One region of the Bacillus cereus group sp. N8 genome, then DNA from elsewhere that is predicted to be linked to it. Evidence: riboswitches for the same ligand, from Rfam matches in the RefSeq annotation. Region 1 holds a riboswitch; each other region holds the start of a gene.

Region 1 (7,684 bases):
TAACAAACTTCCACCTCTTTAATGTTCTCTTCTTTTTGAAATAAAGAAGAGATCCAATTTATGTCTTGTAAAGTTTCCGGATCACTACTCCCTCTTGCAACAAGCAAAAGTGTTACTTCTTCTTCATAGTCTTTAATGCCACTTCCGTTATATACCGCTTTTACAAGCACTTCTGATACACCAAATGGATTACCATACACTATTTTGATATCCGGATATTCCTCGTTTAATTTTCGCAATTCAAGCGGAATATCTTTCTTTACATGCCCTGCCGCTAATAAAAAAACAGGAATAGCGACAATCTCTGTAGCACCACGCTTCACACATGTACGAAATCCTTCTTCAATAGAAGGACTCGCTAACTCTAAAAAACAAACTTCTTGAATATTTATCTCTACACGATTCATACATGACGTAATAAATGCAACCGCTTCTTCTTTTGCTGCTTTCAAACGACTTCCATGACATATATATAAGACAGCCTTCATTTTACAATACTCCGCTTACTGGATATGCATTTTCCGCTTGTTTCTCAAACCAATGTATCTTTTCTCTAAAACGGACAACTTCTCCAATAACAATCATACTTGGATTTTGAATCTGTTCTTTTTTAGCTACTTCTACTATCGTTCCTAACGTCCCTGTAACTGTACGTTGCATAGATGTCGTCCCCCGCTCAATAATAGCAGCAGGTGTACTCTTTTCTTTTCCGTACTTTATAAGTTGTTCACATATATAAGGTAAATTACTAACCCCCATATAGACCGCTAATGTATCCACACCTTTCGCTAAATTTTCCCACTTCACTTCCTCTTCAGCATCTTCTTTCCGATGCCCTGTCACAATAGCAAAACTTGCACTTGCATCGCGGTGTGTTACTGGAATTCCAGCGTAAGCAGGAGCAGCTATACCAGCTGAAATACCAGGAATAATTTCAAATGGGATACTTTGCTTCGCTAACGCTTCAGCTTCTTCTCCACCTCTTCCAAATACAAATGGATCTCCGCCCTTTAGCCTCGTTACAACTTTTCCTTTTTTCGCGTATTTAATAAGAAACGTGTTAATCGTCTCTTGCTTCATCGTGTGATAATTTGGCAGTTTTCCACAATAAATTAAATCAGCTTCAGACTTTGCGTATGAAAGCAACTCTTTATTTACAAGACGGTCGTATAAAATAACGTCTGCTTTCTCAATACATTTCAACCCTTTCACAGTAATTAAATCTGGATCACCAGGACCTGCTCCAACGATATAAACCTTCCCCATCATCTCTCCTCATTTCTACTATTAAAGTGAAACTTCCATCCTTATATACGAATGGAAGTTTTCATTATTTCCTATTACCTGTTCCCTACTCATGAATAACAAATGCCGCACCTTTTCGAATCTTCTTTTTTTCAAATAGAGAAATTTCCTTTACTTCTGGCAGCGGTAAAAAATGCTTTTCAAGCTCCATCTCCGCGAGCTTAAATGCCTGTTCTTCGCTTTGAGCAACGACAACAATTGGAACAATACTATTTACTAATACAGCTTCAAATCGATATAAGTCCATATTGCCCCCTCCTAAGATGCTATTACTTCTTCTAATACGTTATTTAGTACAATTTGTAATTCTTCCACTCCAACACGTCCGACGAAATCATAAAACGTTTCGGCTAGTAGTTTATTCTTTTGGAAATAATTCAAAAATGATACGAGGACATCAGGCAAATCTTCTCCATCTATTTTCCCTTTTAACTTTTCGTTATATGCTCCTCCGTCTAATAGCGTTCCGCCTACATATATTTCAAATGCCTCAACAATTCCTTTTTCCTTCGTTTTCATTTTTACTCCTTGCAAACCAATATCAGCAATTTGACGTTGACCACATGAATTCGGGCATCCTACCATATGAATTCGAACCGGAACATCGAGTGCGATTTGTGTATCTAAGTATTCGGCGATTTTACGCAATCTTTCTTTCGTTTCTACTAGTGCAAGATTGCAATACTCAATGCCAGTACATGAAACCGCATGACCGATAAACGATTTCGGATTTGCTGAAATTGCTTCAAACAACGGTTCACTTAATAATCCTGCAACATTTTTTGGCGGAACATTCGGAATAATGAAGTTTTGTGAGTTACAAGTACGAATTTGCCCGTTTCCATATTGCTTTGCAATTCTAGCAATCTCAAACATTTCTTCTGCATGTAAACGCCCTACCGGTACATTAAAACCGACATATTTTAATCCTTCTTGTTTTTGATCTTGGACGCCATAAAAGTATCCTGCATTCCATCCTTTGAGTGCACTTTCCCCTTTGCTTTGCAATGGTCCTGTATACTCTATTAATTTCTCTTTAAATTTCTCCGCACCCCAGTCAGCAACAAGAAATTTCAAACGGGCTAAATGACGTTTTTCACGATATCCAAAATCACGGAATATAGTAGCAATTGCAATCGCTACCGCCTTCACTTCTTCTGGTAAAACGAACACATCTAATTCATCAGCTAAATATGGACGGGCTGATAATCCCCCGCCTACTTTTATATGAAAACCAACTTTTTTCTCACCATCTATCTCTTTCGTAGCAGGTGTAAATGCAACACAGTTAATCTCTGCGTTTGCTGAGTTATAAATGTTAGAACTAATAGACATTTTAAATTTACGTGGTAAGTTTGAAAACTCTTCATTATGTTGGAAATAGTCATATACTTCTTTCACAATTTGCGTTGTATCAAATAGTTCATTCGCATCAATGCCAGCAAGTGGATTCCCTGTAATATTACGCGTTATATCACCACACGCCCCTGCTGAAGATAACCCCACTCTTGCTAATCGTTTGAAAATATCTGGAATTTGCCCAATTTCTAACCAGTGAAACTGAATCGCCTGTCTTGTCGTAATATCTATTACATCACGCCCATAATCCTCAGCGATAGAAGCAAGCACTTCTGCCTGTGCATTCGTAATAATCCCCGAAGGAATATTTACACGCATCATAAAATAGCCAGCTTCTTTCGGTCTTTGTAAATACAATCCCGCCCATTTAAAAGCGTCCCACTCTTCTTTCGGAATAGATTCAAATCCATTCTCCGCATAGTAAGGAATATCATTAAATATTTCTAATCCGTCTTTCTCTAATTTCTTTTTCTCTGTTTGATTTAATTTTTCATTATTAGCCCACACTTTTTCATAACTCATCTTTTATCCCCCTATATGAAACTACGCTCTTGTAAGTACTTCACAATTTGTTCTGCACATTCTTCAATAGAATACTTGTGCGTTTCTACAATTAATTCCGCTCGTTCTGGTTCCTCATACGGTGAATCAATTCCCGTAAACTCTTTAATATCACCTTTTCTCGCCTTTTTATAAAGTCCTTTCGGATCACGTTTCTCGCACTCTTCAATTGGACATTTTACAAACACTTCTATAAACTCATCTGCAGCTAATAGATCTCTTACTTGTTTTCGGTCTACTCGAAACGGTGAAATAAACGCTGTAAGAACAACAGTACCTTGATCTACAAATAGCTTCGCCACTTCACCAATACGTCTTATATTTTCCATGCGATCACTTTCAGAAAAACCTAAATCTTTATTTAAACCTTGGCGAATATTATCCCCATCTAGCACATAATTTCCGATATTCTTTTCAAACAGTTTACGAGCAACCGCATTCGCTACTGTAGATTTACCTGAAGCTGATAAACCAGTAAACCAAACTACAAAGCTGTGATGCCCATTCTTCACTCTTCTCTCATCTTTTGAAACAGAAGCTGTATGCCAAGTAGTATTCGTATCCATCTCATTCTCTCCCTATTCTGTTACTACTTCTTTTTTCAAACCTTTAATTAGCACTTCCACTACTTCTTTACGACTAAATGTACTAGGCGGAATCTCACCATTTCTTAACATTTCTCTTACTTTTGTACCTGATAAAATGACACGGTCCTCTTTTCCGTGCGGACACGTTTTCGTTGAAGCCATCGCTTCACATCTAGTACAGTAAAAACTATGTTCAAAAAATAGTGGCGTAATTCCTAACTCTTCTAATGTAAAGTTCGTAAAAATTTCTTGTGCTTCATATGTTCCGTAATAATCTCCTACCCCAGCATGATCGCGCCCTACTATAAAGTGGGTACATCCAAAATTCTTTCTTACTAATGCATGAAATATCGCTTCTCTCGGTCCTGCGTAACGCATCGCTGCAGGGAATACACCTAAAAAGACACGATTTTCCGGATAATAGTTTTGAAGTAATACTTCGTAGCTTTCCATCCTTACATCCGCAGGAATATCATCTGACTTCGTTTCCCCAACAAGTGGATTTAAAAAGAGACCGTCTACAATTTCAAGAGCTGACTTTTGAATATATTCATGAGCACGATGTACCGGGTTTCTCGTTTGAAATCCGACTACTGTTTTCCAACCACGTTTTTTAAATTCTTCTCTCGTTTCAATTGGATCTAAATGATAAGAAGGAAATGGATTATTCCCAAAACGTTTTGTAAGAATAATAGCTCCTCCTACGTAAACATTTGGTCGTTCATATAATTTTTTTACTCCCGGATGATCCTCATCCGTCGTTTTATATACAAGTAACGCCTCTTTTTCTTTATCAGGTACAAAAATATCTTCTATTTGAATGACACCATATACATTTCCATCGTTAACAAGTTTTACTTCCTCTCCTACTTTCAGTCTCTCTGCTACTTCTTCTGTTACTGGTAATGTAATTGGTATACTCCACACGCTACCATTTGCTAAACGGAGCGTTTTTACGACTGCATCATAATCCCTCTTCCCTAAAAATCCTGTAAGTGGACTATATCCTCCTATCGCCAGAAGTTCTAAATCACTAAGCGCAATTTTGTCTAGCTCAATTTCTTTTACAATGTTCGATATGTCATATGTTTCATCAATACGGTTTACTAATTCATTTGTTGTACTCATCTTTTTATATCCCTTCTTAGCTTTATTTCAAAATCTATCTTATTGAAAATGAAGGCCACACTCTGTCTTCATTTTCCCCGCCCATCTACCATCTCTTGAGTCACCACCATCTCCTACAGGTAACGTACATTTTTCACACCCAATACTTGGATAGCCAATATCATGCAATAGATTATATGGCAAACTATGTTTGTATACATATCGCCACACTTCTTTCCACGTCCAATGAATAAGTGGACAAACTTTAATAGATTGAAAGCGATGATCTTGATTTATAAAATTTGTATGCTTACGTGTTTCTGATTGTTCCCTTCTTAAGCCCGATATCCACGCTTTTTCCGCTGCTAATGATTTTTCTAACGGTAATATTTTTCTAATTTTACAACAGAGGTTCGGATTACTTTCCCATAAATTCTCTCCATGGATCTTCGCCTGTTCTTCAAGTGTTAACTCTGGCTGTTTTTCTATAATATTTAATGAAGGAAATCGCTCTCGCACTTTTTGAATTAATTCATACGTTTCTTGAAAGTGAACATTTGTATCCAAAAATACAACTTTAGCAGATGGATTTACTTGGTTTATAAGATGCAGTAATACCATACCTTCTAATCCAAAGCTACATGCGTATACGATTTCATCTTTATATTCTTTATAAGCCCAACTTAATACGGATAGCGCGCCTTTCGTTTCATCTTCTTCTGAAAATGAAAACCCATTTTCTTTCCACGTTTCATACGTCAACATGTTTTTTCCCCCTGTAAAAGCAAAAAGACGGTTTTAACCTAATAAAATAGGTTAAAACCGCCTCTAGTTTTTCTAGTCAGCGCTTTTTACTTTAAACGTACTTTTTCACTTTTCTCTAATTGAATTACTTTTCCATCTTGCACAACAATTGTAATTGAGCCATATTTCATATCAGCAAGCATCGCTTGAATTTTCTCAGATACTTCCTCAAAATGTTCCCGTACGCTCACGCGAACAGCCCCCCTTTTTATTCATAAAAAAAATCTTTCCCATTTCGAAAAGACTGTTCGGTAATATATTTTACCTTATCTTTCAAAATGGATTCCATTTTGCTGGATTTAGCACCTTGCTTTCTATAAGCAGGTTGCCGAGCTTCGCCGGGCCAGTTCCCTCCGCTTCTCTTGATAAGCTTTGTATTTGTATTTTATCACAATTCTGTTTTTTTTCAATCCTAGTTTTCCGATATATTTTAATTATTTTATAAAAAAGGAATTGCCCCTCAGAACAACTCCTTTTCCCTACCTAAACAAGCTCTTTAATACGTATGCGATCGTTCCCAATAATATTTTCATACGTTTCACGCTCTACAACGATTTGTGATGTTCCGCCTTTTGCAAAGACGACAGCTGGTCTACGAATACGATTATAATTATTCGCCATCGAGTACCCATATGCCCCCGTACAAGAAATTGCTAGTAAATCAGAAGAAGCAACTTGCGGTAAGTTAATATCCCAAATCAGCATATCTCCACTTTCACAGCATTTCCCAGCGATCGAAACGAGTTCCTCATTCTCATCATTCCCTCGATTCGCTAACATTGCTTCATAACGAGCGTTATATAAAGCTGGTCTTAAATTATCTGTCATCCCACCATCGACTGAAACATATTTCCGAATACCAGGAATCTCTTTCACCGATCCAACTGTATAAATTGTTGTTCCAGCATCACCTACGATACTACGACCCGGTTCAATCCATATTTCTGGAAGCGGGTATTCACATACTGTAAACTGCTCTCTTATCGTACTCGTTACAGCCTCCACATATGTTTCAAGTGTTAACGGTGTATCAGACTCCGTATAACGTATACCGAAACCTCCACCTACATTCAATACTTTCACTACATAGTTTGTTCGCTCTCTCACTTCTTCTAAAAATTGACGTAGTACTTCAATTGCTCGAACAAAACCAGCCGTTTCGAATATTTGTGATCCGATGTGCGAGTGAATTCCTAGCACATTATAATTTGATTTTTGCAAAGCTAGCTCAATTGCTTGCATCGCTTGACCATTTGAAACACCAAATCCAAATTTCGAATCCTCTTGACCTGTTGTTATATATTCGTGTGTATGTGCCTCTACTCCTGGCGTTACACGGATTAATATGTTCACAAACTTTCCATGTTGCACTGCTAAATCATGCAAAATTTCTAATTCCAAGAAATTATCTACGACAAAACAACCAATATTCGCCTGAAGAGCCATCACAATCTCTTCTTCTGTTTTATTATTGCCGTGAAAATGAATGCGCGATGCTGGAAATCCTGCTTGAAGCGCAGTATATAATTCTCCTCCAGAAACAACATCTAATGACATATTCTCTTCACGAGCTACTCGGCACATCTCCATGCACAAGAACGCCTTGCTTGCATATGCTACTTGATAAGAGAAACCACTTTCTTTAAAAGCACGATGAAACGCGCGGCACTTTCCTCGAATAGACTCTTCATCGTATACATAAAGTGGTGTTCCGTATTGTTTTGCTAGCTGCGTCGTATCGCACCCACCAATTTCTAAGTGTCCTTGCCCATTGATTCGGCTTGTGCCGTGTAAATACATTTGAATTCCTCCCTTATTTCCTCTAAAACTCATAACCCCAATCTTCTATTCATTGCAGCACGCTTTTAGATAGACAAAAAACGCGCGGAACAATGTTCACACGCGTTTCTTATTAGGAAAAATATATATTGAAAAAATAAACGAGTTGTTATCTTCTCAAA
Region 2 (8,508 bases), on a different contig from region 1:
TCTTTAAGAGGAAGCGCTAAGCAAATGCAATCTTCAATCACCTCAACCCCTTTCGTAACAGATTCTACGCCAATTAATCCTAATTCCCCAATGAATGAAGGTGCTTGAATAAAATTAATTAAAGAGACTTTCCCATTTTTATGGCTCATATATATTTTTGCTTTCCCGGAAATTAAGTAATAGAGATAAGGGAGGTCGATCCCCTCCTTACATATCATCTCTTTCTTTTGAAAAGAATGTAGTTCTACATATGGTAAGACATGAAAGGAAAAAAGAGTATGGAATTGATGAATTTGTATGTGTTGATAAATTTCTTTCTCATTTTTACTGATTTTCATATTTTCACCCCTGTTTGTAGTATGAGATATCTCCTATTATTTTTACAAGGAAGAATGATACGATTTATGTAAATTTGTTTTTGTAGAAAAGAGAGCGTGAGGGGTTTATGAAAAAATATAAAACATTGCTATTTGATGTAGATGATACATTGTTAGATTTTCAGAAGGCGGAGAAAGTGGCGTTACGTATGCTCTTTGAAGAGAAAGGGATTCCTTTAACTAGCGAGGTTGAAGCGCAGTATAAAAAAGTTAATAAAAGCCTTTGGGATGCTTTTGAAGAAGGTGAAATAAACCGTGATGAAGTCGTAAATACACGATTTTCGATTTTGTTTAAAGAGTACGGGGAAGAAGTAGATGGGATATTATTCGAAAATAATTATCGTAGCTACTTAGAAGAAGGAAACCAACTCATGCAAGGTGCATTTGAATTTATAAATCAAATTCAAAGTGAGTATGATCTATATATAGTGACAAACGGTATTTCTAAGACGCAAGATAAACGTTTACGTAATGCAGGATTACATTCATTGTTTAAAGATATTTTTGTTTCTGAAGATACGGGATTCCAAAAGCCGCTGAAAGAGTATTTTGATTATGTTTTTGAAAGGATTCCTAATTTTGCTTTTGAAGAAGGGCTCATTATTGGGGATTCGTTAAGTGCCGATATTAAAGGTGGATATGTAGCAGGAATTGATACTTGTTGGTTTAATCCAGAAAAGAAACCAAATAATAGCGAGATTGTGCCAACATATGAAGTGCATAGTTTTGAAGAGTTATACGCGCTATTAAAGCAGCGTGTGTAATAAAGTGAAACTTTAATCAGTGGGGGTTTTGTCCATCCCCCACTGATTATTAGCCTTCACCAATCGGACTTTTACGGGCAGTTATCTCCCACCTAACTCCCTCGCATTCGCCGGATTTTGAGGTGGGAGTCTTACTGCCCACAAATAGCGGGATAAAAATAGGCAGTGGAACTTTTGTCCCTACTGCCTATTTTTATTCGTTTGTAGCTTCGTTGTTTTTAGGAAGTGGAAATGCATTACCAATCGCTGCCGCTCCAAGCATTGGTAATAGTAAATTGAGCGGGAAAAACATAAGTAATAACAAGGTTATAGCTATTGGCTTTCGTAACGCATAGCTTGAGATTGCTGTTGTTACGATGGCCACAGATGCTATTGGATCTATAGGAAGAATGGAAGCCATCGCGAATCCGATACTTGATCCAGCAAATATAATTGGGAAGATATGTCCACCGCGCCAACCTGTATTTAAACAAACGGCGGTAATACATAATTTTAAAACTCCTGAAAGAAGTAATACCCAAAAAGATAAATGGCTCCATTCAACAACTAAATCTTTTAATTGATGTTCCCCAGAAAATAATGTGTATGGGAGAAAAGTCCCCGCAATTCCTAATAAAACCCCACCTATAATTCCAAGTGTTAGTTTGTATTCGCGGAAAGGATGGATAATTTTCTCTAATGTAAATTCTACTTTGAAATAAAGGAAACCGACGATAGCACCGATACAAGCAAGAGGGAGAAAGGCGATCCATTCATTGATTGAAAGAGATCCTTCCCCAAAATCAACAATAAAAGATCCACGATTATCGAGTTTACTAAGCAATAAATAAACGGAAAAACCAGCAAAAGTAGTAGTTAGATATACAATTGCTTTTTTTCTTTTAGAAAACCCATTAATTTGTTCACCCTCATTTTCATTCGGAGCTAAATAACCGAATAATGGAGCGTTAAAAATGACGCTTAAAGTGGCACCAATTCCAACTTCTGTTAGTTCGTTCATTCCCTTTAAAGCGAAGTTAAAGCGATCCCCTACCCATGTACAAAGTCCACCGATAATTCCAACAAGTGCGGCCTCTGGACCTAGACTAGCTCCAAATATTAAAACAATAAGCGCAGTTAAAGTAGCTTTATGTACAAAACGGTATTCAATTCTACCTGTTTTTTTATATTCACCCATTACTTCTGGCATAAGACGTGGATATGTACCGAAGTATTTTTGTGTTAAACCAACGAGGATACCGCCGATGATTGTTACACAAAGAGTGTAATAAGGAGGAGAAGAGAAAACGTTAGGTAAATATCCCCAAATAAAGTGGATTCCGATATTTAGCGTAACTAAAAATAACCAAACTGTAGCCCCTACTATAGAGCCTAAAAGAATGCCATATAGGACGAGTATATAGTGCATGTCCTTTTTATTTTTCATGTTATACCTCCGTTATGTAAGTTTTAATGTAGAAAGGATTAAATATGCTAGTGTGAAATGAATTGAATATATATAGTATCTTTTTGAGAGGCTGGCTTATTCAATATAATGGAGTCTCTTGAGAATCTTGAACCTATACGCTTAAACTACTTATTTAATTCTATATATTGATCGAGGTTTTTAAAAGGTCTTTTTTAAATGAATATGGAATATATTTCTTTTGTTGTCTATATTAAAATTCATGAATTTGATTTAGAACATTCAGAAAAAACAATTGACATCAGGAAATTATTGCTATAAAATCAACGGTAATTGCATAGTCTTATCAAGAAAAGGTGGAGGGACAGGCCCGATGAAACCTTGGCAACAGCCGTATAACGGAATTGTGCCAAATCCTGCAGGTAATAATCCTGAGAGATAAGAAAGAGCCTTTAGAGCGTGTTTTCAAACTGCTCCTTTCTTGTTTTCAGGAAAGGGGCAGTTTTTTATTTTGTATAAAAGAAAGGAGAATGAGAGATGGGAGAATCATGGGGAAAAGGAACAATTTGTGTGCAAGGTGGCTATACGCCAAAGAATGGTGAACCGCGTGTTTTGCCACTTTATCAAAGTACAACGTATAAATACGATACCTCGGATGATTTAGCGGCACTATTTAATTTAGAGGCAGAAGGATATATATATACGCGTATTGGAAATCCTACTTTAGCTGCATTTGAGCAAAAGTTATCAGATTTAGAAGGCGGTGTGGGGGCTGTTGCGACAGCTTCTGGGCAGGCGGCCATTATGCTGGCAGTTTTAAATATTTGTAGTAGTGGAGATCATCTTCTTTGTTCTTCAACAGTTTACGGGGGAACATTTAATTTATTTGGAGTAAGTTTACGTAAGCTGGGCATTGATGTTACGTTCTTTAATCCAAATTTAACAGCAGATGAAATTGCGGCACTTGCGAATGATAAGACAAAACTCGTTTATGCAGAATCGTTAGGAAATCCAGCAATGAACGTTTTGAATTTCAAAGAACTTTCAGCGGCAGCAAAAGAATTAGAAGTACCTTTTATCGTTGATAATACATTAGCGACTCCTTATTTATGCCAAGCGTTCGAACATGGAGCAAATATTATTGTTCATTCTACGACGAAATATATTGATGGTCATGCAAGCTCTTTAGGTGGCATTGTAATTGACGGAGGAAACTTTGATTGGACAAATGGAAAATATCCTGAGCTTGTCGAACCTGATCCGAGTTATCACGGCGTAAGTTATGTACAAAATTTTGGAGCGGCAGCTTATATTGTGAAAGCGCGCGTTCAATTATTAAGAGACTATGGAAACTGTATGAGCCCATTCAATGCGTATATTAGCAATATTGGCTTAGAAACACTGCATTTACGAATGGAACGTCATAGCGAAAATGCTCTCGCAGTTGCCAAGTGGCTTGCTAACCATGAACGTATTGAATGGGTGAATTATCCGGGGTTAGATAGTAATGAAAATTACTCGTTAGCACAAAAGTATTTGAAAAAAGGTGCTAGTGGAGTTTTAACTTTCGGTATTAAAGGTGGATTAGAAGCAGCAAAAGAATTTATCGCAAATGTAAAACTAGCGACTCTCGTAACTCATGTAGCTGATGCAAGAACTTGTGTTATACATCCTGCTAGTACGACGCATAGACAATTAAGTGCTGAAGATCAGCGTTTAGCTGGTGTTACATCTGATTTAATTCGTTTATCGGTTGGTATAGAAGATGTTTCTGATATTATTGCAGATTTAGAAGCGGCATTAATCGGAGGCAAACAACATGCCGATCATAATTGATAAAGATTTACCAGCTCGTAAAGTATTGCAAAAAGAAAATATTTTTGTAATGACGAAGGAACGAGCAGAAACACAAGATATCCGGGCATTGAAAATTGCCATATTAAATTTAATGCCAACGAAGCAAGACACAGAGGCACAATTACTTCGATTAATTGGAAATACACCGTTGCAATTAGATGTTCATTTGCTTCATATGGAATCACATCTGTCTCGTAATGTAGCGCAGGACCATTTAACAAGCTTTTATAAAACGTTTCGTGATATTGAAAATGAAAGATTTGATGGGCTCATTATTACAGGAGCACCAGTTGAAACTCTTTCTTTTGAAGAAGTAGATTATTGGGAAGAGCTTAAAAGTATTATGGAGTATTCAAAAACGAATGTAACATCTACGCTTCATATTTGCTGGGGGGCACAGGCTGGTTTGTATCATCATTATGGCGTTCCAAAGTATCCTCTTAAGGAAAAAATGTTTGGTGTATTTGAACATGAGGTCCTTGAACAACATGTGAAATTGTTACAAGGCTTTGATGAGTTGTTTTTTGCCCCGCACTCTCGTCATACAGAAGTACGAGAGAGTGATATTAGAAGGGTAAAAGAATTAACATTGTTAGCAAACTCTGAAGAAGCTGGTGTTCACCTTGTTATTGGGCAAGAGGGAAGGCAAGTTTTCGCACTCGGTCATAGCGAATATAGTTGTGATACGTTAAAAGAAGAATACGAACGAGATCGTCAAAAAGGGTTAAATATTGATGTGCCAAAAAATTATTTTAAGCATAATAATCCAAATGAGAAACCGCTTGTTAGGTGGAGGAGTCATGGGAATTTATTATTCTCTAATTGGTTGAATTATTACGTGTATCAAGAAACCCCTTATGTATTGTAAAAAAAGATTGTGTAACACGTGGCAACGTTTTCTTTGTAAAGATTAATCTTTATTTTTCCGAATGTTCAAAATACATTGTTTTTCAGATTTTTTACTCATATAATTTCATCTAAACACAATTTTTGAGGGGTGGACAGTATTATGAAAGAAATTCAAGTTGGTTTATTAGGTCTTGGGACAGTTGGTAGCGGTGTAGTTCGTATTATTACAGATCATCAAGAACGACTCATACACCAAGTAGGTTGTCCAGTGAAAGTAACGAAAGTGTTGGTGCAAAACATTGAGAAGGAGAGGGAGGTCGAAGTATCTTCTACTCTATTAACACAAGATGCGAATGAAATTTTAGATAATCCTAATATTGATGTTGTCATCGAAGTAATGGGTGGCATTGATGATGCAAAAGCATATATTTTACAAGCTTTACAAAGTGGGAAGCACGTTGTGACTGCAAATAAAGATTTAATGGCGTTACACGGAGCGGAATTATTGGCGGTAGCAAAGGATAATAAAGCTGATCTGTTTTATGAAGCAAGTGTAGCCGGAGGAATTCCGATTTTACGAAGCATCGTAGAAGGACTTTCTTCAGATCTTATTACGAAAGTAATGGGAATTGTAAATGGAACGACAAATTTTATTTTGACGAAAATGTCAGATGAAGGGAGAGCATATAACGACGTGTTAAAAGAAGCTCAGCAGCTTGGATTTGCAGAAGCAGATCCAACATCAGACGTAGAAGGTTTAGATGCAGCAAGGAAAATGACGATTTTGGCTACTCTCGGTTTCTCTACAAATGTAGAGCTTGGAGATGTGAAGGTAAAGGGAATTACTTCTATTACAGCAGAAGATATTGAATATAGTAAGAGCTTAGGTTATACAATTAAATTAATTGGTCTTGCAAAGCGAGATGGTGAAAAATTAGAGGTTACAGTTGAACCAACGTTACTTCCAAATACACATCCTCTTGCGGCAGTACAAAATGAATATAATGCTGTCTATGTGTATGGTGAAGCGGTAGGAGAAACGATGTTTTATGGACCGGGAGCAGGAAGCTTACCGACAGCGACAGCTGTTGTGTCAGATCTAGTTGCTGTAATGCAAAATATTAGGTTAGGTGTAAACGGAAATAGTGCGGTATCTCCTCAGTATGAAAAAGTATTAAAAGAGCCAGATGAAATTGTTGTGAAAAAGTTTTTAAGACTTCATGTAAAAGACGAAATTGGTGTATTTGCAAAAATTACATCATTGTTCTCTGAGCGTGGTGTTAGCTTTGAAAAGATTATTCAAATGCCGCTTGAAGAGAAAGGGAAAGCAGAAATTGTAATTGTAACGCATCGTGCTTCTCTTGCGGATTACGAGTACATTCTACATACATTGCAATCGTATGAAGAAATAGATTGTTTGAAAGCAAACTATCGAATTGAAGGAGATGCTAAGTAGTATCTCTTATCATAAAGTGAAACTTTAATCAGTGGGGGTTTTGTCCATCCCCCACTGATTATTTGTCTTCACCAATCGGGCATTTAGGGGCAGTTATCTCCCACCTAACTTCTTTGCATTCGCTGGATTTTGAGGTGGGAGTTTTACTGCCCGCAAATAGCGGGATAAAATGAAAAAACCTATTAAGCGGCTTGCTTAATAGGTTTTTTTCTATTTAAAATCTGCGTACCAACTTGAATAAATGCTTGAATAATCCAACCTGTTGTAAAGGATAAGATAATTGTTCCAAAATAGATTGGCCCATCTAATAAGAAGCTTAATGTTAAAAATAAAAAAGCTAATGAAATTTCTGTTCTTCTAAATGTCCACTTCTTTTTCTCAGCAACAGTTAAAACGAAAGCCTCTTGAGGTGCTGCGCAAAGGTTAGTAGAGACGTAAAGACCAATTCCGGCTCCGACGAATAGATTTCCGCAAATAAGTGTTATATATTTTGGAAGAGAGCGGATAGCGTCCATAATAGTCGTAATAGAACCAACCCAATCAACAAAAAGAGAAATAAGAATCATCGTTACAATTGTGCCGATTGTAATTTGTTTTTTGTCCCAAAAGAGTACGATTAGGGTAAAAACAAAGTTAATCATGAAAATCCAAAAACCGATACTTATGCCGAAATTTTGATATAGTGCAATAAAGAAGGAATCATAAGGGCTAAGTCCAAAGGAAGTAATTGTCGTCATCATATTAATGCCGATGGCGAGAATGAGTAAACCACCAATGAAAAATATATATTCTAATTTGAATCGAAGCATAGTTGTATATCCTTTCAAAATGTATTTGCTAGGAAAGGATATATTGTGGAAAGCTTACCAGGTCAAGGGAGAATTTTTGTGAGAAGGGGAAAAAGAGATGACAAATATAAGAAAGATTGCTGAACTTGCTGGGGTGTCTGTTTCAACTGTTTCACGTGTACTGAATAATCATCCATATGTGAATGAACAGAAACGAAAAGAAATTTTAGCAATTATAGAAGAATTGAATTATACGCAAAATGTGAATGCAATTCATTTAGTGAAAGGAAAAACGAATGTCATTGGTGTTTTATTGCCGCACGTAAATGATCAATATTATAGCGCTATTATCGAGGGAATATCAAAGGAAACAGCAAAAAATAATTATAATATGATGCTTTGTCAGACGAATTATAGTGAGGAAAGAGAATTAGAAATTTTGAATATGTTAAAAATGAAAAAGCTTGATGGGGTTATTATATGTTCGCGGGCAAATAGTAAGGAAAAGCTTGAAGAATATACGAAATTTGGTCCAATTGTTATGTGTGAAGAAATAGATTCGAATTTAATTTCGAGTGTGCATATTGATTATTATAAAGTGTTTTCGCGCGGTATGAAGAGCTTAATAGATGCGGGCCATACAAGTATTGGGTATTGCATTGGAAGAAGTAATAGCATTAATAGCCAAAGGAGAAAACAAGCATATGAAGATTCGCTTCAACAGATGGCTGTAGCACCGATAGAGGCCTGGAAGTTTAAAGGCTGTTTTACGGTGGAAGATGGACGGAATGTAATTAGGGAATGGGCCTCTATGTCAGTAAAACCAACTGCGTTTCTTGTATCTTGCAACCATATTGCAGCGGGAATGGTAACGGAGGCGAAAAAACAAGGAATTCGTATTCCAGAAGATATTACGATTATCGGTTGTGATGATCAAGATGTGGCAGACATTTTAGGCATTACGACGATTTCATATTGTAGTAAAAATGTTGGTGTGAAGGCATTTGAATTA
Region 3 (8,508 bases), on a different contig from region 1:
TCCCCCTTTCCTTTACTATATCAAAAAGATGACCACACTACGTTATAGAACTATGAAATTTTTTCGACTTGTAGTCTATATTTTCATGTAATAAACAAGGCGTTTATCCATACATAGCATCTTTTCCCCACATATATTATAGGAAGAATTTTTTCATTTGAGGTGTTCCTTATGGATCCATACGTCAATATATGTATTTGCATTACTCCAGGCGCTAATGTTTCTGACGACCGCATCGCAAAAGATTTAGCAGTTGCAGAATCAATTTGGCATCCCATTACATTTCAAATTCAAGAAGTAATTGTGTTAAATGAGCTTTTCCGTTTTTCTGACCGTGAGATTAGTTATAAAAGTTCCATTCAAAGTCAGGAAAAATTAGCATCCTTTTTCCAAACGTGTGTAAATGAAGCTCCAGAATGTGATCTTTATATTTGTTATATTGGCAGTGATTATTTCAAAGAAACAGCCGTAATTGCCTGCGCTTATTCTTTAGCAAAACAACAACAAATTACTGGTTACATCGTTTTAACAAATTCGGCTGCTCTCATGAAAAATATATATACGCTTGCTCACGAAGTCGGTCATATTTTATTTACAAGACGTATTCATGGAAAACTTACTCACGCAGATCCTCATTCCCCAACTGGCTCGGAGCACCATCCTTCTCCATCAAATCTTATGTATCCGATAGTCCCGCGCCCTGAAAATGTTCATATTCAGTCTCTATTAACGAACGAACAAAAAGCACTCTCTTTACAAAGCTCTTTATTGCAAAGAAAAAAACAGTAACGATTTTGTTACTGTTTTAAAACAATGTATTCCAATCCACAAACCAAAACCCGGCTGCTAGAAATAAAAATAGGCAACTAAACATAAACGTAATACCTCTAAAAATCCCTATATAATATTTCTTTGGAAATAATTTTTTGCATATCCAAAGCAGCCATTTTCCTATTAAACCGAAGAACAAAACATAACCCGATGTGTCATCTAATTAAGTATCGAAATAGTTATCATGTACCTTTTTCGAAAAGGTAGTATATAGCCCAAAAATCGTTAAACCTAAAAATATAATAGACAATATACCTAGAAATGTACTTTGCATATTTGTTCCCTCTTAATAAAAAATTCAGTTCGTTCACTATTAATATAAAACTAGCTAACAGTTTTTTTCTCCTCATTTTTCAAAGACCATCGCATTAATACATATAAACTTCCGTACAGAAGTAAAGATTCTAACATTCCCCAGTATGGATTTTTCTCTCCTAATCCTTTAAATACAAACATAATGAATAACGGTACGATAACAGCTAATATTCCAATCCATCCAAGTATGTACGCTTCACCAATTAACAACACTAATAAGACAATTCCAGCTAGTATATAACTTTGCATAGTAGTTAATTGCAATACAGGTGTCCCGTACCATTTATTCATAAACATTAATAATACTAGTAATAAAATCGGTAGCAAAGCTGCTACATAAATAATGCTAAATTCTTTTATTTTGCTTTTAAATGATGACATCTTAAAAGCAACAATAATACCCACAATAGTAATCATTAAAACAATTGGGTATCCAATCAATTGTACATTCGTTAATGTAAATTCATGATTCGGACTTCCAAATAAAACATTTGTAAGTAACCAATATCCACCAATACCAATTACCATTGCAAGAATACTTTTTATACTCCCGCCCTTATCTTTCTCCATCTCTTTCGCCAATTCTTCCGCATATTCTTTTGGTGAATCACCGAATATATCCCTTACCGTCTTTCCCTCTTTCTCGCCTTCTATTAAATGAAGTTCTGCATCTTCTAGAAAAGCATCCACATCTTCTTCTTTAATTCCTTTTGTTATTAAATACACTTTCGTATCGATTAAAAACTTTTCTCCTTCTTTAGAAATCCGCATGATAACCTCTCCCTTATTTAACCGTCTCTCTTCTATTCGTCTTCATCATAATTTCAAGGAAAATTAAAATAAACAAACTTCCGTATAAACATATAATTTGAAATAACATTGGCACGAGATCTTCCGATGTAAATATTTGAAACACTAACATAATAGAAAGCGGAATGATTAAATATAAGTTTTTAAACCATCCTTCAAAATATATATTTATCGCTACTGTGATGATAAATATACCTCCAGCTAATATATAGCTTTGCGTTTGAGTGAATATAAACATTTTTGTAGGATATATCACATCTAATATCGTTACAGCCCCTATTAGAAACATTGGTACAATCATGACTAAAGACCACATAGCAAACCATGTTTTTGTAAAACTTGTTACGAAGGTCATTTTACGAAGTAAAAAATTAGGACCCATAACAACTAAAATCAATGAAAAACTATACCCAATGCACTGAATAAGTGAAATCTGTAAAACTCCATTATTCACTATTACAATAGAAGCAATAATCCAAAATGCTACGATATTCATTACTGTAAAACCAATTTGCTTCCACGTTTCCTGCCTATCTCTTTCCATCACTTTTACAAGTTCATTGGCGTATTCTTTCGGTGAGCTTCCGAAAATTTCTTCTACACTTTTCCCATCACTCTCACCTTCTATTAAATGCAACTCTGCATCTTCTAAAAAGCTTTCAATATCACTTTCTTTCACACTCTTTGCAGTCAAAAACAATCTCATATCTAACAAAAAATTTCGTGCTTCACTTGATAGCATTATTTTTTTCTCCCCTTCCCTTCAAGCAAACGTTCTACGCTACTTTGCATCGCTTCCCAGCGACCCATAAATTCATCCAGTGCTTCCTCGCCTTTTTCTGTTAATGTATAATATTTTCTCTTTGGACCAGATGGTGACTCCTTCATTACGCTTGTTATTAACCCTTCTTTTTGCATTCGTATTAATAAAGGATAAATACTCCCCTCACTCGCCATTGTAAAACCATACTTCGCTAGCTTTTCACTCATTTCATAACCGTATATTTCACCTTCAGAAATAATAGCAAGTAAGCATCCTTCTAAAATCCCTTTCAGCATTTGACTTGTCGACATAATTCAAATCCTCTCGCTATCTTGTTTTACAAGATAGATAAGCGTAAGTATCTTGCTTTACAAAATAGTATAGCAAAGACTATTTTGCAAAACAAGATAGCTGGCAATATTTTTCCAAATTTTTGCAGGATTTTTATTATCCACTCTCTAAATAGAGCAATAAGAGAACTTTTATTATAAAGGAGTGTTTTTCATCATGGTTACAAATCGAGTTGTCTTTTTAACAGGTGCTGCGAGCGGTATTGGTTATGAAATGGGAAGTGCTTTCGCCAAAGAGGGTGCTAAAGTTGTCATTAGTGATCGCCTTGAAGATCGTGCAAAAAAAGCTGCTGAACAATTGCAAAAAGAAGGCTATCAAGCTATCGGTTTAAAATGTGACGTTACAGTTGAAGAAGAAATTGTAGCAGCAATTTCTCAAACAGTTACTCACTCCGGCTCATTAGACATATTAATTAACAACGCAGGAATGCAACATGTTTCACCGATTGAAGATTTTCCAACTGAAAAGTTCGAGCTGTTAATCAAAATTATGCAAATCGCTCCTTTCATCGCAATTAAGCATGCCTTTCCGATTATGAAAAAACAAAAATATGGTCGGATTATTAATGTCGCTTCTATTAACGGCCTTGTCGGATTTGCTGGAAAAGCTGCTTATAATAGTGCGAAACATGGTGTAATCGGATTAACAAAAGTGGCTGCTTTAGAGGGAGCAACTCATGGAATTACTGTAAATGCTCTTTGTCCTGGATATGTTGATACCCCTCTTGTACGAAATCAACTACAAGACTTAGCAACTACGCGAAATGTACCACTTGAAAATGTTTTAGAAGATGTTATTTATCCTCTCGTACCGCAAAAGCGCTTGTTGCAAGTACAAGAAATTGCGGATTACGCTATGTTTTTATCAAGCGAAAAAGCAAAAGGCATAACTGGTCAAGCTGTTGTTATCGATGGTGGATATACTGCTCAATAAAGTGAAACTTTAATCAGTGGGGTCTTACTGCCCACAAATAGCGGGATAAAAAATAAAGTTTGCTCTTCGCGAGCAAACTTTATTTTACTTTCTATCGCGAGGATCTTTCTACTTTAGTAATTGTTTAGGGAGTTTCTCAATTGCAACAATCACTCCGTCTAATTTACTTTCAATGCGATGTAGTAAATATAGCGTTACAACAATTGGAAACCCCACATTACCTATCATCCTAATCCACTCTTCCATCTTTCTCTCCTCCCTTCATTACATAAATAAGAGAACAAAAGATTCTTAGGCATAAAAAAACAAGCTATTTGTGATTAGCTTGTTTTTTCAAACAATGATGCAATTTCTCGCTTATAATCTCCATGTAAAATACCTTTCTCAGTAATAATCCCTGTAATTAATTCATGCGGTGTTACGTCAAATGCAGGGTTAAATACAGGCGTTCCAAGTGGTGCTACTTGTTTCCCAAAAATTTTCGTAACTTCTGTTTCATCTCTTTCTTCAATAACAATTTCAGCGCCTGTTTGTTTCGTAATATCAAATGTAGATAACGGCGCTGCAACGTAAAATGGGATACCGAAATACTTTGCTAATATAGCTAAATTCAATGTTCCTATTTTATTCGCAGTATCACCATTTTCAACGATTCGATCTGCTCCTACGATAATCGCATCAATTTCTTTCGTACGAATTGCATGAGCTGCCGTATTATCTGTAATAAGCGTTACATCAATTTCCGCTTGTTTCAACTCCCAAGTCGTTAAACGTCCCCCCTGTAAAACTGGTCTTGTTTCACATGCATACGCATGTAAATGTACACCTTTCTCTTTCCCAATATAAAACGGTGCTAATGCAGTACCATATCTAGCAGTCGCGATACTCCCTGCATTACAAATTGTTAAAATTTTATCACCGTCTTTAAAACACGTTAAACCATGTTCTCCAATATTTCGGCACACTATTTCATCCTCTTGCTGAATGCGAAGCGCTTCTTCTTCTAATATTTTTTGAGCTTCTTTTATTGTAGTAATCTCTCGAATAGATTCTCTCATACGATCGATTGCCCAAAATAAATTGACTGCTGTCGGGCGTGATGTTCCTAAATAGTTACAATCTCTATTAAACTTCTTTTGAAACTCATCGATATTTATAGCATCGTATTTCTTTGCCGCAAGCGCCAAACCAAACGCAGCTACAATTCCAATTGCAGGTGCCCCGCGTACTTCTAACATAACAATGCTTTTCCATACCTCTTCAATAGTCGTTAATGTTTTAAACTCAGTAATATGCGGTAGTTTTGTTTGGTTTAATACCGCAATGGCATCGCCTTTCCAACTTACAGATCTCGGAACAGTAACAATTGTACTCATGCTTTTACCCCTCCAGAAACTGTCTGTTGAAATAGTGTTCGGAAGAGTTGAATATCAGCACTCTTAGATTCATATTTTATTAGTTCTTTTCCTAAGTATAGAGCTTGCTTCTTAGCTTGAATTCTTTTTTCTTTATTTGCTATTTCATCTAAATCAGCTACATGAGCTAAGCCAATTGTTCTACGAATCAGTTCACATCCGGCAAACCCGACGGCATCAGTAAAGATATTTTGCAAAATAATTGGTAACCATTGTTTTTCTTTCGTATATGCTTCTACCCCTTCTCCAATCCATAACCTCGTAAAAGCTTCTACAAAATAACTCCATGTCTTCTCTATATGGAAAAATAGTATATTTCTCTGCTCTTCTTCTCTTGATAAAGCATTTAATAATAAATTTGCAACAAATTGACCGATATCAAATCCAAATGGACCGTACGTTGCAAACTCTGGATCAATTACTTTCGTTTCAGAAGGTGATGAAAATATACTACCAGTATGTAAATCTCCGTGTATGAGAGCCTCTTTTCTCGTCAAAAACTTATACTTATACTGTGCTACTTTTAATTTTAAAGTTTTATCACTCCATAGTTCATCAACCACTAGTTGTAACTCTGGTTCATAATCATTTGTATCATAATGACTAAACGGATCTGTAAACACTAAATCTTCTGTAATTTTGCTAAGGTCTGGGTTTACAAATGTACCTTCTAGTACCCTTTTCTCTTCTGACTGTAAACCGAAATCTGAAGTATAAAACAACACATGTGCTAGAAAACGACCAATATGTTGGGATAAAAGTGGATATCCTTCTCCATCTATTAATCCTTTTCTTGTAATTGTTAGCCTTGATAAGTCTTCTATGACTGTTATTGCTAACTCTTCATCATGACTGTACACTACCGGCACATATTCCGGCACATACTTCGCGAAAATTTGTAATGCTTTACTTTCAATCGTCGCTCTTTTTATAGACAGTGGCCAGCTCTCACCAACGACTTTCGCATATGGCAGTGCTTGTTTTATTATAATAGACTTCTCTCCATCATCTAATTTGAACACGTAATTTAAATTTCCATCTCCAATTTCATGACAAACTACATTTGCTTTCTTTTCAAAATAACCGTGTTCCTTCGCATATTGTATAGCTGTTGTTTCAGTTAATGAATAATATCCCATCGTCTTCTCCTCCTTTTCATTCAGAGGTTTTTCTAAAATAGAAAAACCCCTTTCCACAAAGAAAGAGGTTTGAAGTTTATCTTCTCCCCTCTTATCTGCCAGAAAGTAAACCTTCTGTTGGAATTAGCACCGTGCCTTTTGGCGTCATAAACGCCCCATTTCACAATGGTATTACGGTCGGTTGCTGGGCTTCATCGGGCCAAATCCCTCCACCTGCTCTTGATAAGAGTTGTATAATTTTTTAGAATTTTTAACTTTATGTTGAAGACTATACCAAGAATAAAAATCACTTGTCAACATTTTATTTGTATAATTCTGGACGTCGATCTGCAAAAACTGGAATTCCTTTACGTACCTCTTTAATCTTCTCGAATGTAATTTCTCCAAATAAAATGGATTCCTCTTCATTTGCCTCTACTACAACTTCACCCCAAGGATCTACAATTAGAGAATGACCTGCAAACTCATTATTCGGATCCTTTCCTGCCCTATTACATGCAACAACATAACACTGATTTTCAACTGCTCTTGCTTGCAATAGCAAGCGCCAATGCGCTAAACGAACTAATGGCCATTCTGCTACAACAAATAAAACTTTTGCACCTTTAGCAGTATGAACGCGCATCCACTCTGGAAAACGAATATCATAACAAATGGTGCCAGCGCAGTCGACATCATCTAACTTAAATTCGCCTGTACTATTTCCAGCGATTAAATATTTATGTTCATCCATAAGCTGAAATAAATGCACTTTACTATATTCATTGACTAGCTGACCTTTATTAGTTACAACATACATTGTATTTGTAACACCTTGCTCTGTTTGCTTCGCTATGGAACCACCAACAATATGTACACCATATTGTTTCGACCATTCTTTCAACTTTTCTTTCGTTTCTACTCCATCCCTATCTGCAATTTCAGAAAGTCTCGTTAGATCATATCCTGTTGTCCATAGTTCTGGTAAGACGATAACATCTGGCCTTTCCTTCATCGCTTCACTTATTTTATTTTTAGCATTCTCAATATTTTTTTCTACATCTCCAAAGACAATATCCATTTGAATACATGCGACTTTCATTTTGTCAGCCCCATTCTTAATTTTTTTCTTTACAAAATACTGGAAAGATTATATCATTTGTCACTAGAATTGTAACAACTTTCAAAAGAGGTGGAAAGTATGAAATTATTTCAACCTTCTGAGATAGTAACATCATTGCCAACACAATTTTTCGCTTCACTTGTTGCAAAAGTTAACAAAGTCGTTGCAGCTGGTCACGATGTTATTAATCTAGGTCAAGGTAATCCAGATCAACCAACACCGCAGCATATCGTAAAAGCTTTACAAGATGCTGCAGAAAAGACTATTCATCATAAATATCCGCCATTTCGCGGACATGAAAGTTTAAAAGAAGCCGTGGCAACATTCTATCAACGTGAATATGGTGTAGTAGTAAATCCAAAAACGGAAGTTGCTATTTTGTTTGGTGGAAAAGCTGGATTAGTAGAATTACCAATTTGTTTTACAAACCCTGGTGATACTATTCTCGTTCCAGATCCAGGCTATCCAGATTATTTATCCGGAGTTGCTTTAGCAAAAGCACAATTTGAAACAATACCGCTTATTGCAGAAAATAACTTTTTACCGGATTATACAAAAATTGATGACTCTATTGCGAAACAAGCAAAGTTAATGTTTTTAAACTATCCAAACAATCCTACTGGTGCTACTGCATCAAAAGATTTCTTTGATGAAACCATTCATTTTGCTAATAAACATAATATATTAGTTGTTCACGATTTTGCTTACGGTGCTATTGGATTTGATGGTCAAAAACCAGTTAGTTTCTTGCAAGCAGACGGCGCCAAAGATACAGGAATTGAAATTTACACATTATCAAAAACTTTTAATATGGCCGGATGGCGTATTGCTTTTGCAGTGGGGAATGAA
Region 4 (8,508 bases), on a different contig from region 1:
TCACCAAATAACATTTTTTGATAATGTTCACGATTAAAGTCCTTAGAATACATGTATCCTGGCTCTTGATCAATATTGTTATGCTTAAAATCGCTAAATTCTACGAGTAAAACAAGTACTTTATCTTTTCGAACAGCACCATTGTACTCTTCTTGCTTCGCTGGTGCAGTAGGGACTTTTCCATTTAATTTACTAGAATTCAATGCTGCACCTTGTCCAGCTACTGGCCCTACTGCTGGCTGCTGCGCCTGTTCATTTTCCTTCATTTTTGAATCTTTTACTTTTTTCATAAAATCAGAAGCTTCTTGCGTAAGACTATCTCCTGTCAAGACTTCTTTCCCAGGGTTTTCCCCTTTCTTTTTCTCAACATATTTTTCGACAGCCTTTGACGTCTCAGCTTGTGATGCAGATTGATCAATTACGCCTCGTTGTTTTAGCGCTTCTGCCAAACGCTCCTCCGGTATTAAATGCTCATCTATTGGTAGAGATGATGTTGTCGGTGTCTCAGCATAAGCTGCATGACTTCCAAAAGCAAAACTACTACTTAGTACTGCCGCTGTTGCTAAAACTGATAACGGTTTTAACTTCTTATTCTTTTTCAATGCATTTCCTCCCCAGTGTCTGCGAATTATCGTTTTTTTTGCCGATAGAAACATAATATTCTCTTTATAGAGAATATTCAATCTTTTTCAACAAATAAAATGTTGAGAAATATTTTTTCGTGCAGGGTGGGATACGTAGGATAAAAAAAATACAAAACTTCTACTAGTTTATGTTTTGCACATAACCATACAATGGAATCACTCGTTCTTTTATCTTGATTCGATGGAGTAGTGCTAGGAAAGAAAATACAACATACAAACAGCCCAAATTTCTTATTCGAACTTGGGCTGTTTTTTAATATAAACTGATACTTTTCTTGCTGGTGCAAAAACTCTAAAAGCCTTGTAAGTACTCTCTTAAACTTGGACATACTGATACTATTAATTTAGCAAAGGTTTGCACCAGAACCTTATTTTTTAATCAACATTATTTAACTGACTCTACTTGTTTTTCTAATTCTATTCCAAGGAATTTAGCAAGCTCAAACATACCAAATTGATTAGCTACAGACTCTGCGTCAGAATTATAGTTTGTGTTTGTATTAATATCATACGTATAAATTGTTCCATCCGAACTGCGAATAAATTCAATACCAGCAACGGTAATTTCATTTTCTTTCAAAAATTCTTTGTAGTGTTCAATGATTGGCTCTTGGAAGTCCGATATAATTTCAAATTTTGTTGACGACTCTTTCTTATTCTCTTCTCCTACTGGGCAAAAAGCATCATGAATAGAGCACGCATCTGCTGGACAAAGCTCAAATCCTTCTGATGTATCTACTTTAACTGCATATACAAACTGACCACCTACAAACTCACAACGTGTAATATATGGTTCTGGCGCTTCAATATACTGCTGTATTAAAGTAATTCCATCAATAGGTTCTTCAAACGTCGGACCATCCAAATATTGTTCTAAAGCATCAATAGAATGAAAAAGTTGAACACCAAGGCCTTTACCTGCACGGTTATGCTTTGTAATGAGCGGTACTTCCCCTAACTCCTTTGCTGCTTTTACTATATTATCACGGCCAACAGCACCAATCGTTTTCGGCACTTGTATGCCAAAATTTCTTAATGCTGCATATTGATTCAATTTACTTACTTCAAGACGTAATGCACGAGATCCATTAAATACTGTTCGCCCGTATCCCTCTAACCAAGCAAGGACTCCTTCAGTCAACTCAGGTGCATATCGATGCCCTCTCGTATGTGAAGAAGCACTCATGCGGCTATAAAAAACACCTTGGGGAGGTTCTTTTTCTAACGAAAGTGTTCCCTCATCTAAAAACCATTCCTCATACGGTAACTCCAGTTCTTCCAACCTTTTCACCAAATGATCCGTCCATTCCTTATTCTCATGTAATATGTAAATTTTACTCATTTGTAATCAATTCCTTTCTTTTCAACTCAACTAATGGCATCACTTTTTCAGAAAATCGTTTCATCTCTTCAAGCTGTGGAGAAAATTGTAAAAGTAATAACGTAACACCTACTTTTTCAAAAGCGAGTATCCTTTCTGCAATTTGTGCTGGTGTTCCGATTAGATTAGGACGTAACCCACGATTGGATACAGAATAATCATTTAGCTTCACTTGCTGTTCCAAATGCGATTTACTAATAAAATCTTGGTAACCCGCATAACCTAAAGCATCATCTTTCACGTCCGTTATGCGTCTCCATTCTTCTAATGCCTCTTCTTCTGTATCACGACAAATGACGTAAGCCGCGAGTCCGAATGACTGCAATGGCTCCTCTGTTACTTTCTTTCTACGATTCTTCATATCTTCTATTTTCACAGACACCTCTTCCACTGTTCCTCCATGCATCACATATGCATCCGCGTGGTTTACAATTACCTCTTTTCCTCGCTCACTCTCACCACCTGCATAGATCTTAATTCCTTGTTTCTGCACAGGTTTTGGACTTAAATGTGTATTATGAAGCTCATAAAAGTTCCCTTTATAAGAAAACGCTTCTTCTTTCCAAAGCTCCTTCAAAACTGTTACAAATTCCTCTGTGCGATTATACCTTTCATCATGTGCGGTAAATACCCCACCATACTGTCTCGCTTCTTCTTCCCACCATGCTGAAACCACATTTAATGTAAAACGACCATTACTTAATTGATCGATATTCGCTGCCATTTTCGCTGTAACTGCTGGATTATGGAAGCCAGGTCTTACAGCTGTCATAATCTCTAATCGATCCGTTACTGCAGCAAGTGCTGCCGCAGTTGTCCATGCTTCTAAACTTGGTGCTGAAACACCTTTTATATCATTTAAGTTTAATTCTGCAATAAGAGTTGTTGAAAAACCTAATTGTTCTGCCGCTTGCGCTGTTTGTTTTGCATACTCAAACGTAGGCGGCATAGATTCATCATCTACATTTCGAAGCCATCCCCCAAAAATCGGTAACCAAAAACCATACTCCACTACATATTCCCCCTCTACCTTTTAGCCATAAAAAAAGCTACTCTTATCGAAATAAGAGTAGCCTTCTTGACTAAGTGAACCGCTCTTATCTTTCAGGTGTTTCTTCACCTGCAGGATTTGGCACCTTTCGTCTAAAACGAGGTTGCCGAAGTTTCATAGGGCCCGTCCCTCCACTTCTCAACATAAGAATTGTTTGATTTTTATTTATTATAATCATCAGAATAATAAAAATCAATCATTTAATACTTATTTTTCCGATACGCATTAAATGATATATAAAAAACCATATTGTTATAGAGAATTATAGGAGTATTATGTTGTTTTACTTTGGGATATATAAAGGGGTATGTTGTATCATGTCGAAAACATCATTTATAACCAATTTGCCTTGCTTCTATTGTAAAAACACATCAAAATAAATACGAACCAAAAGAGGAATAAATAACATGAAAAATAAAAGATGCGAGAATTGTGGTTCTACTAACTTTAAAGAGGGACGAGTTGGAAGTGCTTATCATGCGTATGTTTGGACGATGAACCTAGTAGGTTCTTTTCAGGGGGAAAGCGTTCTAAACTGTTAACAACATTTTGTTTAGAGTGCGGTGAGGTGAAATCATTTAGAGTTGAAAAACCTGATAAATTCAAAGAATAAAATATATTCAAGAATAGATAATAGTACAAAAAAACCATTCCTCATAACCTATAAATGGGATACCGCCAGCATTTTGGAAAATAACCACGCTAAGAGTATGCAAGATTTCATACAGTTTTTCGACTCATTCAGTAACAAACAAGAACCTTGAAACCACGCCAGGATAGGAATTTATAAAAAGATGAATAGAGTTATAGAAAAAGAAAAAGGCGAATTCCTTTTGAAAGTAGGGATTCGCCTTTTTTTTGCTACCGATAATGAGACATTATGTTAACCTAACATGAATATAATATACAAAAGGAATTTATAAGATTTGACGAGAATAAAATTGTATTAAAAGGATATCGGAGGTTTTTTATGAAACTAGTAGGACAGCAAATATATCTTCGACTTTACAAAATTTCTGACGCGAGCGAGTTAGCTAACTTACATACTAGAAATCGCGAATTTTTTCAACGAGTTTGTCCATTACTCCCAGAAGTCTTTTATACAGAAGAACATCAAAAAATACGCATTGAACGGGCATTAAAAAAGAAAGATGAAAACCAAGTATACGCTTTTGGAATCTTTTTAAAAGAAACTGATAAACTTATCGGAGACATTTCATTAACTCAAATTACTAGGGATCCCTTCCAAGGCTGTTATACGGGATTTACCTTAGATAGGGAGCATAATTCAAGGGGCTATACAACAGAGGCTCTTCAACTTGTTGTAGACTTTGCTTTTAGAGAATTGAAACTACATAGAATTGAAGCAGGAGCTGTGCCTGACAATATAGCATCTATACGTGTATTAGAAAAAGTAGGATTTAAAAAAGAAGGTATAGCTAAAGAAAATGTAAAGATTAATGGCAAGTGGACAGATCATCAAATATTAGCTATCATCAACAGCTTGGATGTATAAGCACCTTTCACTTCCAATAACGAATTTTATGTAAATAAGCTGTTAAAAGTTTATTTTATTAATTGACTAAGTAATATTTTGAAAGAAGCTTCTGTGTATTGTGCTAATGCGCTGAATAGGTACATTATTGTATGTTAAAAATTCAGCTTAAGTTGGGATTATATATGACTGAAGATAAAAGACTGAAAAAGCCGGTGGTAAGTTTTATATTACGAACCAACATTATTTTTTGGCCACTTTTTCTTCTCGTTGGAATTACAAAGTTATTAGATTTTCCAACTTGGATTTTTGATGTAATGCTTTGTATATCAGCTTGGTTTTCCACCTTTGCTTTTGTGTTTCTATAAATTTTTTATAATTATTGATTTCTCATTTTTCATTGCATGATAAATTTTTCTATACTCATTAACAACTAACATTAAAACTATTAATCCAATAGATTCTTGAAAAAAAGTGTTTCGACTTCTCTTAACGGTTACCGTTACATTACTAGTATGGCAGCGTGAATCATTGTTTAACATAATGTTGAGAGCAGTTGGAATAATCCCATTTCCAGAAACTGGAACTCGAAACACTCCAGTAGATTTATGAGCCATATAATCACATCCTTTCAAAATAAAATATATTTACAATATATTAGATGCAAAAAACGATCAGTTTGATAGGGACAGATTATGTGATTAATATATCCATAATTCCCCTCGGTATTACTAAGCCAATGTTTTAAAAGATTAACAAATATCGCGAAAACGAATCGAATGTATATTAAAAGTAAAAAGAATAAGGTGTCTAAAATAACCCCTATTTTGAGCCAATAATGAGATATTATGTTAATCTTAATAAAATCGCTTTATAATATGTATAGCTGCACAAAATTGAGAAACTTAAGGAGGCATATACATTTTATGAGGAAATTATCCATATTACTTACTTTAATTCTAGTATTAGTCAGTATTACAGCTGCTTGCACACAAGATAAAAAAGATAGTGTCGTTGAAAATGGTCCAATAGAAGAACCAACCGCAAAAAATGAAAATGAAGAATTAATAAATTTTGAAGAAAAAGAAGATATGAGCCGCTTGGAACAAGGTATTTTATTAGTTGGTGAGAGTTTTAAAGGAGGCTATTACTTGACCACCGTTCAAAGTGCACATTTAAATGCTAGCAACGATTCCGTCGTTGTTAATGTCTCTGTAAAAAATGTACGAGGTCAAATGATTGGACTATCAGAATTAAAATATAACTTAAAAGATGAGAAAGACGGAAAGGTCTATGAAGGAAAGGTCCTTGACCAAAACCCTTCTGATATACAAGTTAAACCAAATGAAACGGTAGAATTGAAAATAGCTTTTAAAGTACCAGGTATCGCAGATGAATATATGTTTTATATTGAAAGCTCTTTAGAATCTCTAGAAACAAACTGGAAAATTGATAAGCTGCAATCACAAAAAAACTAAGTCTAAAATACAATATAAAAGTCCCTCTACCTTAAGGCAGAGGGACTTTCTAATTACTATTTCAAACTACCCGCAATCTCCGTAAAGATAACTCCAAGCGCATGCGCACCTGCATCTGGATATCCTAAACTTCTTTCGCCAACTGTACCGGCGCGGCCCATGCGAGCTACGATTTCTTTCGTATACTCTGCGCCTTTAACCGCTGCTTCTGCTCCTTTTTCAAAGGCAGTTTTCACGTCTACTTCGTTTGAAGCGCTAGCTAACCAAGAATCTACACATGGAGCAAGTGCGTCAACAAGTGTTTTGTCACCAACTACCGCTCCTCTACCGAACGATCTTTCACCGATAGATTGTATACCTTGCAGTGCTGCTTGCAGCATTTCAGCGAACTCTTTCACTGTTAACTCACGTTTTTCGCCAGCTGCTTTACTAGCTGCGCGGAATGCACCGCCCCAAATTGGACCTGAAGCGCCGCCGCAATGTTCCATAATAATCATAGAACAACCGTCAAGGAATGATCCGATCGTTACGTTTTCTTGTTCTACAATAGAATGCCACTCACGTTTTAATTGCTTAAATCCTTTTGCCACACTCATCCCGAAGTCGCCGTCACCTGCATGTGTATCTAACTCACAGAATGGCACTTCATTTTTAATAATAATGTCGCTCATTTTATCAACGAGATAAATCATGTTGTTTAATGTAATGACATTATCTTTAATCACAGCGTGCTCTTCCGCTGTTTCTATTTCGAAGGAAACTTCCTTCTCTTCTACATCTTCAAATACATTCACGTACTCTACACTTTCAACTGGTCCATCTACTTTAAATGCAGGTGTATTACATTCTTTCGATAGTAATGTTTTTAGCTCATCATCTAACTTCATTACTGTTAAAGACATACCAGCCATATCGATACTCGTCATATAATTACCGACGAACACTCGATTAATTTTAATGTTTCTAGCAGCTAATTCTCTCGTAACTGCGTTGTTAAATAAGTAAAGTTCTTGCAGTGGTGTACCGCCAAAACCGTTTACTAGAAGCGCGATTTCCTCGCCATCTTTTACTCCTAAATCTTTTATTAAATCATTTGTCATACGGTTAGCTAATTCATCAGCTGACATCGTTTTTTCACGCTTAATTCCTGGTTCACCGTGAATACCTACGCCGTATTCCATTTCGCCTTCCGCAAGTGTAAAAGTAGGTGATCCACTTGCTGGAACTGTACAAGAAGTTAACGCTAAACCGATTGTGCGCACGTTAGCTGCTGCTTTTTCTGCTACAGCTTTCACCGCTCCTAAATCCATACCTTCTTCCGCTGCTGCGCCGGCAATTTTATGAACTAAAATAACTCCCGCAACGCCGCGGCGTCCTACTGTATACAGGCTATCTTCTACCGCAATATCATCGTCTACTTTTACGTAGTCGACTTCAATTCCATCTTCAGTCGCTAAATGCGCACCGTTTTTAAAATTCATAATATCGCCGCTGTAATTTTTAATAATTAATAACGTACCTTTTTTACTAGCTGTCTCTTTAATCGCTTGATATACCTGAATTTGTGATGGCGAAGCAAACACATCTCCGCACACTGCCGCATCTAACATTCCTTTTCCGACTAGTCCTGCATGTGCTGGCTCATGACCACTACCGCCGCCACTAATTAACGTTACTTTGTTTTCGTTCATTTCTTTCTTTTTAATTACTTTATATTTTTTCAAAAGCTCAAGCTCTGGATGAGCCATCACCATTCCGTTGCACATTTCCATTACTAATGTTTCTGGTTTGTTTATAATCTTTTTCATTGTGATTCTCCCTCAATTCCTTTAATATATTGTGATATATTTGAAATCTTCTTCTTACTACTCATGTTAAAATGAAAGCGTTTTATAGTAAACGGACAAAATGGACAATCTGTCTAAAGACACCGCTCTCATTTTTGAATAGGATTTTTATATTAATAACATTCTAGGGATGATTCAGATGACCTCTTCTATAATTTCTAAAAAGATAATCGCGAATTCATTGAAGTATTTAATGGAAACAGAGTCGTTCCATAAAATATCAGTGAGCGATATTATGTTACACTGTCAAATGCGTAGGCAAACTTTTTATTATCATTTTAAAGATAAATTTGAACTATTAAGCTGGATTTATAGAGAAGAAACGAAAGAAAATATTATCGACTTTCTCGACTATGAAACGTGGGAAAACATTTTTGATTTATTATTTGATTACTTTTATGAAAATCAAAAATTTTATCGAAACGCTTTTAAAGTCATTGAACAAAACTCGTTTAATCACTATTTATTTGAACATACGAAAAACTTATATATGAAGATTATTGATGAACTATCTATGAGCTGTGGATTCAACCTTTCTGATGAGACAAAAAATACGATTGCCTCCTTTTATAGTCACGGCTTCGTTGGAACGATAAAAGATTGGATTGAAAG

What was found. A riboswitch is a leader RNA that binds a small molecule or an ion and turns the genes downstream of it on or off. The one in region 1 is predicted to bind S-adenosylmethionine.
Positions count from the first base shown of each region.
Region 2: it holds a riboswitch for S-adenosylmethionine, as region 1 does, so the genes downstream of both, JDS80_RS10455 (bifunctional O-acetylhomoserine aminocarboxypropyltransferase/cysteine synthase) here and JDS80_RS06150 (YezD family protein) in region 1, are expected to answer to the same signal.
Region 3: it holds a riboswitch for S-adenosylmethionine, as region 1 does, so the genes downstream of both, mtnK (S-methyl-5-thioribose kinase) here and JDS80_RS06150 (YezD family protein) in region 1, are expected to answer to the same signal.
Region 4: it holds a riboswitch for S-adenosylmethionine, as region 1 does, so the genes downstream of both, JDS80_RS23585 (LLM class flavin-dependent oxidoreductase) here and JDS80_RS06150 (YezD family protein) in region 1, are expected to answer to the same signal.

Region 1 is NZ_JAEHBK010000002.1:393,219-400,902, forward strand. It holds gene JDS80_RS06115 (sirohydrochlorin chelatase) at 1-488, opposite strand, end outside; gene cobA (uroporphyrinogen-III C-methyltransferase) at 490-1,266, opposite strand; gene JDS80_RS06125 (DUF3906 family protein) at 1,352-1,552, opposite strand; gene JDS80_RS06130 (nitrite/sulfite reductase) at 1,564-3,186, opposite strand; gene cysC (adenylyl-sulfate kinase) at 3,198-3,791, opposite strand; gene sat (sulfate adenylyltransferase) at 3,804-4,940, opposite strand; gene JDS80_RS06145 (phosphoadenylyl-sulfate reductase) at 4,980-5,684, opposite strand; gene JDS80_RS06150 (YezD family protein) at 5,771-5,914, opposite strand; SAM riboswitch class I at 5,987-6,095, opposite strand; gene lysA (diaminopimelate decarboxylase) at 6,207-7,523, opposite strand.
Region 2 is NZ_JAEHBK010000005.1:91,955-100,462, forward strand. It holds gene JDS80_RS10440 (transcriptional regulator YeiL) at 1-338, opposite strand, end outside; gene JDS80_RS10445 (YjjG family noncanonical pyrimidine nucleotidase) at 446-1,141, shown strand; gene JDS80_RS10450 (chloride channel protein) at 1,335-2,567, opposite strand; SAM riboswitch class I at 2,887-2,991, shown strand; gene JDS80_RS10455 (bifunctional O-acetylhomoserine aminocarboxypropyltransferase/cysteine synthase) at 3,084-4,382, shown strand; gene metA (homoserine O-acetyltransferase MetA) at 4,366-5,271, shown strand; gene JDS80_RS10465 (homoserine dehydrogenase) at 5,413-6,708, shown strand; gene JDS80_RS10470 (YczE/YyaS/YitT family protein) at 6,891-7,517, opposite strand; gene JDS80_RS10475 (LacI family DNA-binding transcriptional regulator) at 7,615-8,508, shown strand, end outside.
Region 3 is NZ_JAEHBK010000001.1:449,189-457,696, reverse strand. It holds gene JDS80_RS02500 (DUF955 domain-containing protein) at 172-789, shown strand; partial or broken gene JDS80_RS02495 (DNA-binding protein) at 806-1,105, opposite strand; gene JDS80_RS02490 (DUF1129 domain-containing protein) at 1,156-1,917, opposite strand; gene JDS80_RS02485 (DUF1129 domain-containing protein) at 1,931-2,698, opposite strand; gene JDS80_RS02480 (PadR family transcriptional regulator) at 2,698-3,030, opposite strand; gene JDS80_RS02475 (3-hydroxybutyrate dehydrogenase) at 3,227-4,003, shown strand; gene JDS80_RS02470 (YvrJ family protein) at 4,112-4,249, opposite strand; gene mtnA (S-methyl-5-thioribose-1-phosphate isomerase) at 4,324-5,379, opposite strand; gene mtnK (S-methyl-5-thioribose kinase) at 5,376-6,557, opposite strand; SAM riboswitch class I at 6,646-6,786, opposite strand; gene JDS80_RS02455 (carbon-nitrogen family hydrolase) at 6,859-7,638, opposite strand; gene JDS80_RS02450 (pyridoxal phosphate-dependent aminotransferase) at 7,738-8,508, shown strand, end outside.
Region 4 is NZ_JAEHBK010000023.1:32,453-40,960, forward strand. It holds gene JDS80_RS23575 (immune inhibitor A domain-containing protein) at 1-602, opposite strand, end outside; gene JDS80_RS23580 (ATP-grasp domain-containing protein) at 1,030-1,986, opposite strand; gene JDS80_RS23585 (LLM class flavin-dependent oxidoreductase) at 1,979-3,037, opposite strand; SAM riboswitch class I at 3,120-3,226, opposite strand; partial or broken gene JDS80_RS23590 (hypothetical protein) at 3,484-3,689, shown strand; gene JDS80_RS23595 (GNAT family N-acetyltransferase) at 4,047-4,592, shown strand; partial or broken gene JDS80_RS23600 (CPBP family intramembrane glutamate endopeptidase) at 4,757-4,936, shown strand; gene JDS80_RS23605 (hypothetical protein) at 4,934-5,188, opposite strand; gene JDS80_RS23610 (hypothetical protein) at 5,498-6,049, shown strand; gene dhaK (dihydroxyacetone kinase subunit DhaK) at 6,106-7,857, opposite strand; gene dhaS (dihydroxyacetone kinase transcriptional activator DhaS) at 8,036-8,508, shown strand, end outside.